DNA from 2 places in the Burkholderia sp. PvR073 genome. Region 2 is predicted to be linked to the other one. Evidence: predicted binding sites of a transcription regulator. Region 2 holds the regulator's gene; the other holds the start of a gene.
The links. The regulator HrcA, encoded in region 2, represses chaperone genes, less so after heat shock. The targets are predictions, from matches to a motif close to TTAGCACTCNNNNNNNNNGAGTGCTAA.
Positions count from the first base shown of each region.

Region 1: ACVK00_RS03495 (co-chaperone GroES) is a predicted target of HrcA. The motif match lies at 1,142-1,168, and genes of this name have one in related genera.

Region 1 covers NZ_JBSRXO010000001.1:786,887-793,689, reverse strand. Annotated here, with positions in the region: gene groL (chaperonin GroEL) at 1-807, opposite strand, end outside; gene ACVK00_RS03495 (co-chaperone GroES) at 820-1,110, opposite strand; gene ACVK00_RS03490 (DMT family transporter) at 1,309-2,202, shown strand; gene ACVK00_RS03485 (hypothetical protein) at 2,467-2,748, shown strand; gene ACVK00_RS03480 (hypothetical protein) at 2,873-3,181, shown strand; gene ACVK00_RS03475 (hypothetical protein) at 3,182-3,463, shown strand; gene ACVK00_RS03470 (hypothetical protein) at 3,484-3,795, shown strand; gene ACVK00_RS03465 (SDR family oxidoreductase) at 4,074-4,793, shown strand; gene ACVK00_RS03460 (arylsulfatase) at 4,958-6,803, shown strand, end outside.
Region 2 covers NZ_JBSRXO010000006.1:196,306-203,108, forward strand. Annotated here, with positions in the region: gene ACVK00_RS19815 (hypothetical protein) at 78-239, shown strand; gene ACVK00_RS19820 (RNA-binding S4 domain-containing protein) at 211-618, opposite strand; gene hemH (ferrochelatase) at 703-1,767, opposite strand; gene hrcA (heat-inducible transcriptional repressor HrcA) at 1,905-2,927, opposite strand; gene ACVK00_RS19835 (NAD kinase) at 3,058-3,960, shown strand; gene recN (DNA repair protein RecN) at 3,980-5,629, shown strand; gene glnE (bifunctional [glutamate--ammonia ligase]-adenylyl-L-tyrosine phosphorylase/[glutamate--ammonia-ligase] adenylyltransferase) at 5,746-6,803, opposite strand, start outside.

The DNA of each region.
Region 1 (6,803 bases), on a different contig from region 2:
GCCGCGAAGGTTGTTCACGACCAGCGTCGCGAGCGCTTCGCCCTCGACGTCTTCCGCGATGATCAGCAGCGGCCGGCCGGATTTCGCGACCTGTTCGAGCACCGGCAAGAGGTCGCGGATGTTCGAGATCTTCTTGTCGTGCAGCAGGATGTACGGGTTCTCGATCTCGGCGATCTGCTTGTCGGGATTGTTGATGAAATACGGCGACAGGTAGCCGCGATCGAACTGCAGCCCTTCGACCACGTCGAGCTCGTCGGCGAGCGACTTGCCGTCCTCGACGGTGATCACGCCTTCCTTGCCGACGCGGTCGATCGCTTCGGCGATGCGCTGGCCGATCGATTCCTCGCCGTTCGCGGAGATCGTCGCGACCTGCGCGATTTCCTTGCTCGTGGTGGTCGGCTTGCTGATCGTCTTCAGCGAGTCGACGGCCGATGCCACGGCCTTGTCGATCCCGCGCTTCAGGTCGAGCGGATTGAGCCCGGCCGCGACGTATTTCTGGCCTTCGCGCACGATCGCCTGCGCGAGCACGGTGGCCGTCGTCGTGCCGTCGCCGGCGGCATCGCTGGTGCGCGACGCGACTTCCTTCACGAGCTGCGCGCCGATGTTCTGCAGCTTGTCCGCGAGTTCGATTTCCTTCGCGACCGACACGCCGTCCTTCGTGACGACGGGCGCGCCGAAGCTGCGCTCGAGCACGACGTTGCGGCCCTTCGGCCCGAGCGTGACTTTCACCGCGTTCGCGAGAATGTTGACGCCTTCGGTGAGCTTCGTACGCGCGACGTCGCTGAAAATGATTTCCTTTGCTGCCATGATTGCGCTCCGTTATTGATTGACGACCGCGACGATGTCTTCCTCGCGCAGCACGAGAAATTCGTTGCCGTCCACCTTGACGGCCTGGCCTGCGTACTTGCCGAACAGCACGCGCTCACCGACCTGCAGGTCGGGCACGAGGCGCTGGCCGTCCGCGTCCTTGCGGCCGGGGCCGACGGCGATCACTTCGCCCTGGTCGGGCTTTTCCGCGGCGCTGTCGGGGATCACGATGCCCGAGGCGGTGGTGGTTTCCTGGTCGAGTCGCTTCACGATGACCCGGTCGTGCAAGGGGCGTAGGCTCATCTGTCCGTCCTGTTCTGTTGCGTCGAAATGGTTGGCACTCTTTATCGGAGAGTGCTGACGAGTATAAGAACGCGCGACGGCGCGATCCAATAACGGATTCGGAAAAGCATTTGCGTGGATGCGCTATGGATGCGTGGCGGGCGTCGGCGTGGAGCGCAAGCGTATGATTCCGACATCGCACACTCGCCCGGGGAGTCCATGAGCGTGGCAACGACACCGGAAGCCGGACGTCAGCCGGGCTGGCTGCGCTTCGCCCCCGCGCTGTTCCTGCTGCTGTGGGCGAGCGGCTTCGTGTTCCTGAAGCTCGGGCTGCGCGACGCGGATCCGCTGACGTTCCTCGCGCTGCGCTATGCGTGCGTGGTTGCGCTGCTCGCTGGGCCGTTCTTATGGCTGCGTCCCGCGTTGCCGCGCACACGCGACGAATGGCGCAATCTCGTCGTCGTCGGTTTGCTGCTGCAGGCCGGCTATTTCTCGTTCACCTATCTGAGCCTGAAACTCGGGATGTCGGCCGGCGCCGTCGCGCTCATCACGTCGCAGCAGCCGATTCTCGTCGGGCTGCTCGCGCCGATGATCGCCGGCGAGCGCGTCGGCGTGATGCGCTGGATCGGCCTCGCGCTCGGCGCGGCCGGCGCGGTGATGGTGATCCTCGCGCGTTCGTCGGTTGCGGTGTCGTCGTCGTGGGCGCTGGCGTTCGCGCTGCTCGCGCTCGCGTGCATCACCGGCGGCACGCTGTGGGAAAAGCGCTTCGGCACCGACGTCCATCCGGTCACGGCGAACCTCGTGCAATACACGGTCGGCCTCGCGGTGACCGCGCCGCTCGCGTTCGCGCTCGAACCGATGCACGTGCACTGGACCGCCAGCCTCGCCGGTTCGCTCGCGTACCTCGTGATCTGCAATTCGCTGATCGCGATCTCGCTGCTGCTCGCGATGGTGCGATACGGCGAAGCGTCGCGCGTGTCGGCACTGTTTTTCCTGATTCCGCCGGCCGCGGCGGTGATCGCGCTCGTCGTGCTCGGCGAGACGATCGGTACGCTCGCATGGCCCGGCATGGCGCTTGCGGCCGCGGGCCTGTATCTGGTGATGCGGTACTGAGCGAGTATCGCGGGCCTCGTCGATCTTGTAACCCAATTTATGGGTTCTGATGCGTGGGTGTCTTTGTGTGCGGTCGCCCGGAATGCCTCCGCCCTGTTCGTGTCCAAACCGCGGTCCATAGCGGCTCGACGGCGTGTTGCAAGGCGTCCATGTGCGCTTTCGGCCTCGTCGAGTGACGGGTCCGTTCCGTTCCATGAAAGCCGCGAGGTTGTCGCATCGTGTTTCGAAAAGTAGATTCGCCCGACGGTAACACCGGAGGGTCGAATGACTTCGATTGCGATCGAGTTGGATTCGGGAAAGCGCGCGATGCTGACACGCGCGGGACGTGCGACGTTGTCGGCCAAGCAACGCGCTGCGGTCTCCGAGTTGATGCTGCACTGGCCGAGGTACGCGGGCCTGACGACGAATGCGATGACGTACTTGCGGCAATTGGGCCTTGACGCGTTCCGTGGTGCCCCGCTCGATGTGCTCAGGTCTGCCATCGAGGACGGCCGAGTCATGGTCGAGATCGAGCGTCCGGCGGTTGCCGGCGGGCGCTTGTGGTGATCTGCCGTCCACGCTGCCTTTCCCACGGGCGAATCGGTTCGCCCGTGGGGCGCCGCAGGCGTCGCTGCCGGTAGACAAGCCTATTCCGAGTTGGGCGCGGCCAAGTGATGTATCGGCCAATGAATTGATAAGCTACCTGGAAAGCGTCCTGGGGAACGCAGGCAGCGTCGGTGCCGGCACGGCACTCGGGCTGGTTGATACGCCGCTCAGCGACGCCGCCCCGTTCTTGCTGCGGGACTCGCCCTTGCGCGACGATTCGTTGAATCTGGCCGCTCGTCGGCCGAACGAAGGGTTGGAGGCTGGCTGCATGGAGAAATACGAAGCAGCTATCGAGTTGTGCAATCGGCTGGCCAAGGTCATGGGCGGCCTTGCTGGTCTGACACTGTGCAAGCAGAATGCGTTTATGGATTACCAAGAGTGCAGGGGATTCTAAATGGCTAAGCATTCGCCTTATGCCGTCGTGGTGATTTACGACGAAGACCAGCAAAGACTTACCGTAAAAGCGGCCGATCCGGACAAGCTCGCGCCGCAATTACAAGGCGTTCTCGAAATGCCGATCCTGTTGGACGAGTTCGACTATCGGATAGATGATGAGTTTGCGCGTCGGCTGGGTGCCGCAATGCTGAATCTCATCGCTGCCGGTCAGCCCGGCATCGAGAAATACATGAGTGTGACGCTTGAGCCTATTCCGAGGCGGGGCGACGGCAACCGCTGATGCTTGCAGAGCAATGTGACATGAGCAAACCGGCACGCGCGACCATCGTGTTTTACGACGAAGACACCGAACAGGTAACGTTGTGCACCGTGTTTCGCAAGGACGTCCAGGCCCTACTCGACCGGGAAAGGAGTGCAGGTGTCGCCATCACGATTCCGCCGCATGCCGAACCGAACGACGGGTGCCCGATTACCGATGAGGACGCGCGGCGATTGGGCGGTATGGCACTGCTGATGCAGGCGGGCGTGCACCCAGAGTTGCGCGAACGGCTCAAATTCGCGGAGGCAGGGTTCGTCGACTGGTCCCCGGTTCGGCGCCCGGACGCAGACTGAAGGTTCAGTGCATGAGCCGCAGGATTTCCACGATGATCCTGCCAAAAATGCCGATCACCACCTGCCGTCCGGTTCTGCGGTTTGATAGCCAGTCCTATCGTTCGATTCCCTTCACTCGCTCCGGCGTTGAATGGCCGCGTGCCGCACTGGCTGAGCAACGCCGGCAACGACGACCGTACGCGTTTTCCCCGCCTGACGCACAATCGAGCGTGTCATGCATGCGCTGCGCGCGAGCGCGCACCGCTCCGTCTTCGATTCTTTCGTCAGAGGCACGAATCATGTCATCCCGCACCTATCTCGTTACCGGCGCGTCGCGCGGCATCGGCTTCGCAACCAGCACGCTGCTCGCCCGGCGCGGCCATCGCGTCATCGGCCTCGCGCGGCATGCGCAAGGCATCGACTTTCCCGGCGAACTGATCGCGTGCGATCTCGCCGATATCGAACGGACGGCCGCGACGCTCGCCCGCATCGGCGCGTCGGACGAGATCGACGGCATCGTGAACAACGCGGGCATCGCGTTGCCGCAGCCGCTCGGCAAGGTCGATTTCGCATCGCTGCAGGCGGTGTTCGACCTCAACGTGCGCGCGGCAATCCAGGTCACGCAGCATTTCGCCGACGCGATGAAGGCACGCGGATATGGCCGCATCGTCAACGTATGCAGCCGCGCGATCTTCGGCAGCCTCGATCGCACCGCGTATTCGGCCGCGAAAAGCGCGCTCGTCGGTTGCACGCGTACATGGGCGCTTGAACTCGCCGAGCACGGCGTGACGGTCAACGCGGTCGCGCCGGGCCCGATCGAGACGGAACTGTTTCGCCAGACGCGGCCGGTCGGCAGCGAAGCCGAACGCAAGGTGCTGGCAACGATCCCCGCACGCCGTCTCGGCACACCGCACGATGTGGCCGCGGCGATCGCGTTCCTGCTGTCCGACGATGCTGCCTTCGTCACGGGGCAGGTGCTCGCGGTGGATGGCGGCGGCAGCCTCGGCGGACGCAGCTGACACAGCTGACGTAGTAGACGCAACGCAACCATCGCGGCGCGCGTCGTAAAACACGGGCCGCGCCGCATATTCTCCTGCCCCGTTAGCATGTGACGAATCCGACTTTGGGCGCCGCGCGGGCGACGCTAAGATCGCCGATCCCGTAGATCGTGCGCTCAACAACAATGAAAAAGTCCGCTTCGCCCTTGCTTGCCTTTCGTTTCCGTGTGGTCTGCGCCGCGATCGCGGGTGCGCTGTCGCTCGCGTCGTGCGGCGGCGTCGACAGCGATCCGCCGCCGCAGGCGAATGCGACGCCCGTGGCCAAGCGCCCGAACATCCTCTACATCATGGCCGACGATCTCGGCTATTCCGACATCCATGCATTCGGCGGCGAGATCAACACGCCGAACCTCGACGCGCTCGTCGCATCGGGCCGCATCCTGTCGAATCACCACACCGGCACCGTATGCGCGATCACGCGCGCGATGCTGATTTCCGGCACCGACCATCACCTCGTCGGCGAAGGCACGATGGGCGTGCCGACCGACGAGCGGCGCGGCCTGCCGGGCTACGAGGGCTACCTGAACGATCGCGCGCTGTCGTTCGCGCAACTGCTGAAGGACGCCGGCTATCACACGTACATCGCGGGCAAGTGGCACATCGGCTCGGGGATCGTCGGCAGCGCGACGGGCAGCGGACAGACGCCGGACCAATGGGGCTTCGAGCGCAGCTACGTGCTGCTCGGCGGCGCCGCGACGAACCACTTCGCGCACGAGCCGGCCGGCTCGTCGAACTACACGGAAGACGGCCGCTACGTGCAGCCCGGCCAGCCCGGACAACCGGGCGGCGCGGGCGGCAGTCCGGCCGTGTTCTACTCGACGGACTTCTATACGCAGAAGCTGATCGCGTACATCGATTCGAACAAGCAGGACGGCCAGCCGTTCTTCGCGTACGCGGCCTACACGTCGCCTCACTGGCCGCTGCAGGTGCCGGAGCCGTGGCTGCACAAGTACGCGGGCGTGTACGACGCCGGCTACGACGCGATCCGCAACGCACGGATCGCACGGCAGAAGGCGCTCGGCCTGATTCCGGCCGACTTCAAGCCGTTCGACGGCCTGCCCGAAACGACGTCGGCGTCGCCCGCGACGGCGAACAACGGCACCGCGAACGCGAAGTACATCAGCGCCGTGCATCCGGCCGCCGACGGCTACGCGGACTACGGCATCGGCAAGGTCGACAAGCTGTGGGCGAGCCTGAGCCCGGCCGAGCGCCGTGCACAGGCACGCTACATGGAGATCTACGCAGGGATGGTCGAGAACCTCGACTACAACATCGGCCTGTTGATCCAGCACCTGAAGGACATCGGCGAATACGACAACACGTTCATCATGTTCCAGTCGGACAACGGCGCGGAAGGCTGGCCGATCGACTCGGGCGCGGACCCGACGGCGACCGACACCGCGAACGGGCAGGAGCCGATCTACTCGACCCTCGGCACCGACAACGGCAAGCAGAACGCGCAGCGGCTGCAATACGGGCTGCGCTGGGCCGAAGTGAGCGCGACGCCGTTCCGGCTCACGAAGGGCTATTCCGGCGAAGGCGGCGTGTCGACGCCGACGATCGTGCGGCTGGCCGGGCAGACGCAGCAGTTGCCGACGCTGCGCGCGTTCACGCACGTGACCGACAACACGGCGACGTTCCTCGCGGTCGCGGGCGTCACGCCGCCGTCGCAGCCGGCGCCGCCGCTCGTGAACACGCTGACCGGCATCGACCAGAACAAGGGCAAGGTCGTCTACAACAACCGCTACGTGTATCCGGTGACGGGCCAGTCGCTGCTGCCGGTGCTGACCGGCTCGGCGACGGGTGAAGTGCATACGGCGCCGTTCGGCGACGAAGCCTACGGCCGCGCGTACCTGCGCAGCGCCGACGGTCGCTGGAAGGCGTTGTGGACCGAGCCGCCGCTCGGCCCGCTCGATGGTCACTGGCAGCTGTACGACCTCGCGGCGGACCGCAGCGAGACGACCGACGTGT
Region 2 (6,803 bases):
AAGCGTGTTTACCCCTAGCTGACCGCCGCCTGACATTCACCTGGCGCCGCATTCAACCGTCCCATGAGGCGAGTACCGTGAAACTGACCTTTGCCATATCGGTGGTCGCGCTGGTACTGATTGCCGGCACCACCACCATCTGCCTGTCCGGAGCCGTCACCGACCGCACGACCGAATACGGAAGCGCGCGGGCGACGTTCGACCAGATGTTCAGCTTCCACCCGAAAATCTGTCGATGATGCGCCGGTCGCGCTTGGTCGGCCGGCCGTGCAGTTCCGCCGCCGGCTCCCGATACGTGCGGCGCCGTTCCAGTTCGGCGAGCCGCGCGACGCGCCCGGCTTCCGTTTCCGCGTAGAGCGTCTGCGCGATACTCGCGGGCCCGCGCACGTCGCAAATTCCCAGCACGGCAATGTGCCAGACGACACCGTCGATCGCAATCTCGACCTCGTCGCCGATCCGCACGTCCTTCGCCGGCTTGACCGCCGCGCCGCCGATCTTCACGTGACCCTTGTCGACCGCGTCGGACGCGAGCGAGCGCGTCTTGAAGAAGCGGGCTGCCCACAGCCATTTGTCGATGCGCAGCCTCGCGCCGGGTTCCGTCGAAATCTTGTAGTTCATGCCAGCCTCCGCCGTGCCGCCCCATCGCGGCTGACCGTCCGCTCGAACGGCGAACGCAGTGTGCGCGGGGGGCGTCCCGTCATTTCAGTTCACCATTTCAGGCTGCGCGGCCTTCACCGGCCAGCCCTGCAGATTCTCGGCGATGATCTCGCCCACCGCGCCGATCCATGCGGGCGCGCCGTTCAGGCACGGAATCCGGTGGAAGGCCTGGCCGCCGCCCGCGATGAACTCGTCGCGCACCTCCATCCCGATCTCCTCGATCGTCTCCAGACAATCGGCCGTAAAACCGGGACAGAACACATCGGCTCGCCGCACGCCGGCCGCGCCGAGCTCACGCAGCGTCGGCGCCGTGTACGGCTGCAGCCATTCGGCCTTGCCGAAGCGTGACTGGAAGGTCACGCGGCATTCGAGCGTCGACAGCCCGAGCGCGGCCATCAGCAGCGCGCCCGTCTGCTGGCACTGGTCGGGATAGGGGTCGCCCAGGTCGAGCGTCCGTTTCGGCACGCCGTGAAAGCTCAGCACGAGCTTGTCGCCGGCGGCGAAGTCGGGCCGGCCGTGCTGCGCCCAATACTGGCGCACCTGCTCGGCGAGCGCGTGGATGTAGGCCGGATGGTCGGCGTACTGCCGCACCGTGCGCACTTCCGGCTGGTTGCGCATCCGCGCGAGCGCCGCGAACGCGGCATCGAATGCCGTCGCGGTGGTGGACGCCGAGTATTGCGGATACATCGGCATCAACAGCACGCGCTCGACGCCCGCCCGCTTGAACTGCGCGAGCGCCTGCGCAATGTTCGGGCTGCCGTAGCGCATCGCGTAATCAACCGTCACCTGATAGGCGTTCGATGCGAGCAGGTGGCGCACGCCCTCGGTCTGGCGCTCGGTGTAGACGCGCAGCGGCGAACCCTCGGGCATCCAGACGGCCGCGTATTTCTTCGCGGACGCGCGGCCGCGCAGCGGCAGGATCAGCGTGCGCAGCAGTACCTGCCAGATGACCTGCGGGATTTCGACGACGCGCGGGTCCGACAGGAATTCGGCCAGATAGCGCCGCACCGCGCGCGGCGTCGGGGCGTCGGGCGTGCCGAGATTGATCAGCAGCACGCCGATGCGATGGGCGGCCGCGACGCTCGAAGGCGGCTCAAGATCGAAACGCATGGGCAGGAACGTGCTCGGGGCACGCAGTCGGACGGCCCTCAATTATAGCGGGCCGCCCCGCTCGGGTCGGCTGGCCGTTCGGCCGAATGGCGGCGCTCGCGGCGCCGCGGCACGATGGCGGGACGGTGCCGGTCAGGTTATTGCTGGCTCAGCGTGAGCGACAGCAGGCGCGCGGTGATGTCGACGATCGGGATCACGCGGTTGTAAGCCATGCGGGTCGGGCCGATCACGCCGAGCGTGCCGACGATCTGGCCGTTCACCTCGTAGGGTGCGGTGACGACGCTCATCTCCTCGATCGGCACGAGCGTCGATTCGCCACCGATGAAGATCTGCACGCCCTGGGCGTGGCTCGACACGTCGAGCAGTTGCAGGAGGCCCGTCTTTTGGTCGAACACGTCGAACAGCTTGCGCAGCCGCGCCATGTCGGACGACAGATCCGCCACTTCGAGCAGGTTGCGCTCGCCGGAAATGAGCACGGTGTCCTCGGTATCGGGCACCTCGGTACTGGCCGTCACGGCCGCATGCATCAGCGTGGTCATGTCGCCGCGCAACTGGTCGATCTCGTCGCGCAGGCGGCGGCGCACCTCGTCGAACGACAGCCCGGCGAAATGCGCGTTGATGTAGTTGGACGCCTCGGTCAGCTGCGACGGCGAATAGTCGCGCGGTGTCGCGAGCATCCGGTTCTGCACGTCGCCCTCGGGCGTGACGATGATCAGCAGGATCCGCTTGTCCGACAGGCGCATGAACTCGATCTGCTTGAACACGTGGCTGCGGCGCGGCGTCAGCACGACGCCCGCGAACTGCGACAGGTTCGACAGCACGCTCGCCGCGGCCGCCACGACCCGCTGCTGGGGTTCGCCGGCCTGCAGCGTGTGCTGCACCTGCCGCGCGACGGCCTCGGCGTCGATCGGCGCCTCGACCGTCAGCATCGTGTCGACGAACAGGCGATAGCCGCGCGGCGTCGGCACGCGGCCGGCCGACGTATGGGGGCTCGACACGAGGCCGAGCTCCTCCAGGTCGGACATCACGTTGCGGATCGTTGCCGGGCTCAGCTCGAGCCCGGAGTAACGGGACAACGTGCGCGATCCGACCGGCTGACCGTCGGCGATATACCGTTCGATCAGGGTTTTCAGGAGGGTTCGTGCGCGAGGATCTAGCATGGTGGAAAATTTTAGCGCAACCGCGCCAGCACGGCGAGTGCCCGCGGCCACAGTCGTGCGGGCCGACCGATCCGGCCCCGTCTGCGCACAGCCGGTTCTTTTCGTCAACGAGCTATGGTGTAATGCCGGCATGAAAACCGGTAATCAGTTCAACACTGTCGCGCTCGTGGGCCGGAGCAACACGCCCGGCATCGCCGAGCCGCTCACCACGCTGGCCGGCTGCATCGCGAAGCTCGGCTTCGAGGTCGTGTTCGAAGTCGACACCGCTCGAGAGATCGGCATCTCCGGCTACCCGGCGCTCACTCCGGCCGAAATCGGGGCGCGCGCGGACGTGGCGGTCGTGCTCGGGGGCGACGGCACGATGCTCGGCATCGGCCGCCAGCTCGCGCCGTACAAGACACCGCTGATCGGGATCAACCACGGGCGGCTCGGCTTCATCACCGACATCGCGGCTGCCGACATGCAGGCGCGCGTCCCGGTGATCCTGTCGGGCAAGTTCGAGCGCGAGGAGCGCTCGTTGCTCGAGGCGCGGATCGTGCGCGACGGCGAACCGATCTACCACGCGCTCGCGTTCAACGACGTCGTCGTGAACCGCAGCGGCTTTTCCGGGATGGTCGAGCTGCGCGCGTCGGTCGACGGCCGGTTCATGTACAACCAGCGTTCGGACGGCCTGATCGTCGCCACGCCGACCGGCTCGACCGCGTACGCGCTGTCGTCGGCCGGCCCGATCCTGCACCCGCAACTCCAGGGCATCGTGCTCGTGCCGATCGCGCCGCATGCGCTGTCGAACCGGCCGATCGTGCTGCCGGACGATTCGAAGATCGCGATCCAGATCGTCGGCGGTCGCGACGTCAACGTGAACTTCGACATGCAGTCGTTCACCGCGCTCGAACTGAACGACACGATCGAGGTGCGCCGCTCGAAGCACACGGTGCCGTTCCTGCATCCGGTCGGCTACAGCTACTACGCGACGCTGCGCAAGAAGCTGCACTGGAACGAACACGCATCGAACGAAGACGACACGGCGTCCTGACGCACCACAGCCCGACACCATGCTCCGCCACCTCTCGATTCGCGACTTCGTCATCGTCGCCGCGCTCGATCTCGAATTCGACAGCGGCTTTACCGTCTTTTCCGGCGAAACCGGCGCCGGCAAATCGATCCTGATCGACGCCCTTGCCCTCGCACTCGGCGAACGCGCCGACGCGAGCGTCGTGCGCGCCGGCTGCGGCCGCGCCGACATCACCGCCGAATTCACGCCGCACGACCGCGTGGCGCGCTGGCTCGACGAGCACGCGTTCGACGCCGAGGACACCGTGATGCTGCGCCGCGTGATCGACGCGAACGGCCGCTCGCGCGCGTTCATCAACGGCACCAGCGCGACGCTCGCGCAGTTGCGCGAGCTGGGCGAGATGCTGGTCGACATCCACGGCCAGCACGCGCACCAGTTGCTGATGCGGCCCGACGCGCAGCGCGAGCTGTTCGACACGCACGCGGGGCTCGTCGCCGATGCCGCGAACGTCGCCCGCGCGTGGCGCGTATGGCGCGACGCGACGCAGGCGATCGACGCCGCGAAGGCGCACGAGCGCGAACTGCAGCTCGAGCGCGAAAAGCTCGCGTGGCAGCTCGCCGAACTCGACAAGCTCGCACCGCAACCGGGCGAATGGGACGAAGTCGGCAGCGAGCACAAGCGGCTGTCGCACTCGGCGAACCTGATCGCCGGCGTGCAGGGCGCGCTCAACGCGCTGTCCGAGGCCGACGACGCGATGCTCCCGCAGCTCGGCGCGATCGTGTCGAAGCTGCGCAATCTGGCCGACTACGACACGGCGCTCGGCGATGCCCTCGCGTCGCTCGAACCGGCCGAGATCCAGCTGCAGGAAGCCGTCTATTCACTGTCGCACTACGCGCAGCGCCTCGATCTCGACCCGGCCCGGCTCGCGCAGGTCGAAACGCGCCTCGACGCGCTGCACACGACCGCCCGCAAGTTCCGGCTGCCGCCCGGCACCCTGCACGAGGAACATGCGGCACGCCGCGCGCAGCTCGCCGCGCTCGACGCGGCCGCCGATCTCGGCGCGCTCGAAGCCGCGCAGGCGAAGGCATGGGAAACCTATCTCGCCGACGCGAAACACCTGTCGAAGGCTCGCACGCAGGCAGCGAAGGCGCTCGGCACGGCCGTCACGGCCGGCATGCAGGAACTGTCGATGGCGGGCGGCAGCTTCGAAGTCGCGCTCGTACCGCTCGCCGACGGCGGCCCGCACGGGCTCGAGCAGGTCGAATTCCGGGTCGCCGGGCATCCCGGCGTGCCGCTGCGGCCGCTCGCGAAAGTCGCGTCGGGCGGCGAACTCGCGCGGATCAGCCTCGCGCTCGCGGTGATCGCGAGCGCGGCAAGCCCGACGCCGACGCTGATTTTCGACGAAGTCGACACGGGAATCGGCGGCGGCGTCGCCGAAGTGGTCGGCCGCCTGCTGCACCAGCTGGGGCGTGACCGCCAGGTGCTGTGCGTGACACACCTGCCGCAGGTGGCCGCGCGCGGCGACCATCACTACCAGGTCGCGAAAGGCGCCGACGACCGCGGCGGCACCGTCTCGTCGGTCATCCCGCTCGACAAGACGAGCCGGGTCGAGGAAGTCGCACGGATGCTCGGCGGGCTCGAGATCACCGCGACGACGCGCAAGCACGCGAAGGAAATGCTGGCGGCCTGACGCTGGCAGCCGTTGGCCGAATGCAAAAAGACCGGCGCATGCCGGTCTTTTTTTGGGCGGGCAAACGCTCGATCACGCCCGCCCAGTGCCGCGGGCCGCGGATTCGAACGTCCGACTCAAACGCCCGTTTCGACGGCCCCGAACACGCGCGTCCACAGCGCCGTCACGGCCGCCCGCTCGTCGGCCACCAGGGCCGGATCGACCCGCGCCTTCTCCATCCCGTCGAGCCGCAGCTTGTGCTGCAGCTTCCGGTACTTGCGGTATGCCGCGCCGACACGCTCGGCCTCGTCCTCGCTCATCAGCCCGAAGCGCGCGACCTCGCGCAGCAGCGCGATATTGCCGGTGTTGCGGATCAGCTCGGCGTCGCTCGACGCATGCAGCAGCACCCAGTACTGGACGATGAACTCGATGTCGACCATCCCGCCGCGATCGTGCTTCAGGTCGAACAGCTCGGTCTGGTTCGGATGGCCCGCGAACACCTTGCCGCGCATGTCGACGATTTCCTTCGCGAGCACGTCGCCGTCGCGCGGTGTCGTTAGCACCTGCTGACGGATCGCCTCGAAGTCCATGCCGATCTGCGTGTCGCCCGCGCTGTAGCGGGCGCGCGTGAGCGCCTGGTGCTCCCACACCCACGCGGTGTTCGCCGCATCGCCCTCGCGCAGCTGGTAGCGGCGGAATGCATCGAGATCGGTCACGAGCAACCCGGCCTCGCCGTTCGGCCGCAGCCGCAGGTCGATGTCGAACAGCGCGCCCGCGCCGGTCGCGGTCGTGAGCCAGGTGATCAGCCGTCGCGTAAATGTCGTGTAGACGTCCGCCGAGCGCTCGTCGGGATCGTCGTACAGGAAGATCAGGTCGAGATCCGATGCGTAGCCGAGCTCCTTGCCGCCGAGCTTGCCGTACGCGATCACCGCGAACTTCGGCACGTCGCGATGGCGCTTCGCGAGCTGCGACCAGACCACTTCGATCGTCACGTCGAGCACCGCGTCGGCGAGCTCGGACAGGCGATCGCTCACGTGCTCGACCGACAGCTGGCCCGCCAGGTCGATCAGCAGGATGCGGAACACCTCCGCGTGCTGCGCATGCCGCAACAGGTCCATCTGCTGCTCGGGGCCGTCGGCCGCCGCGAGACGCGCACGCAGCGCATCCTTGAACGCGGGCCAGTCGAACGGGCTCG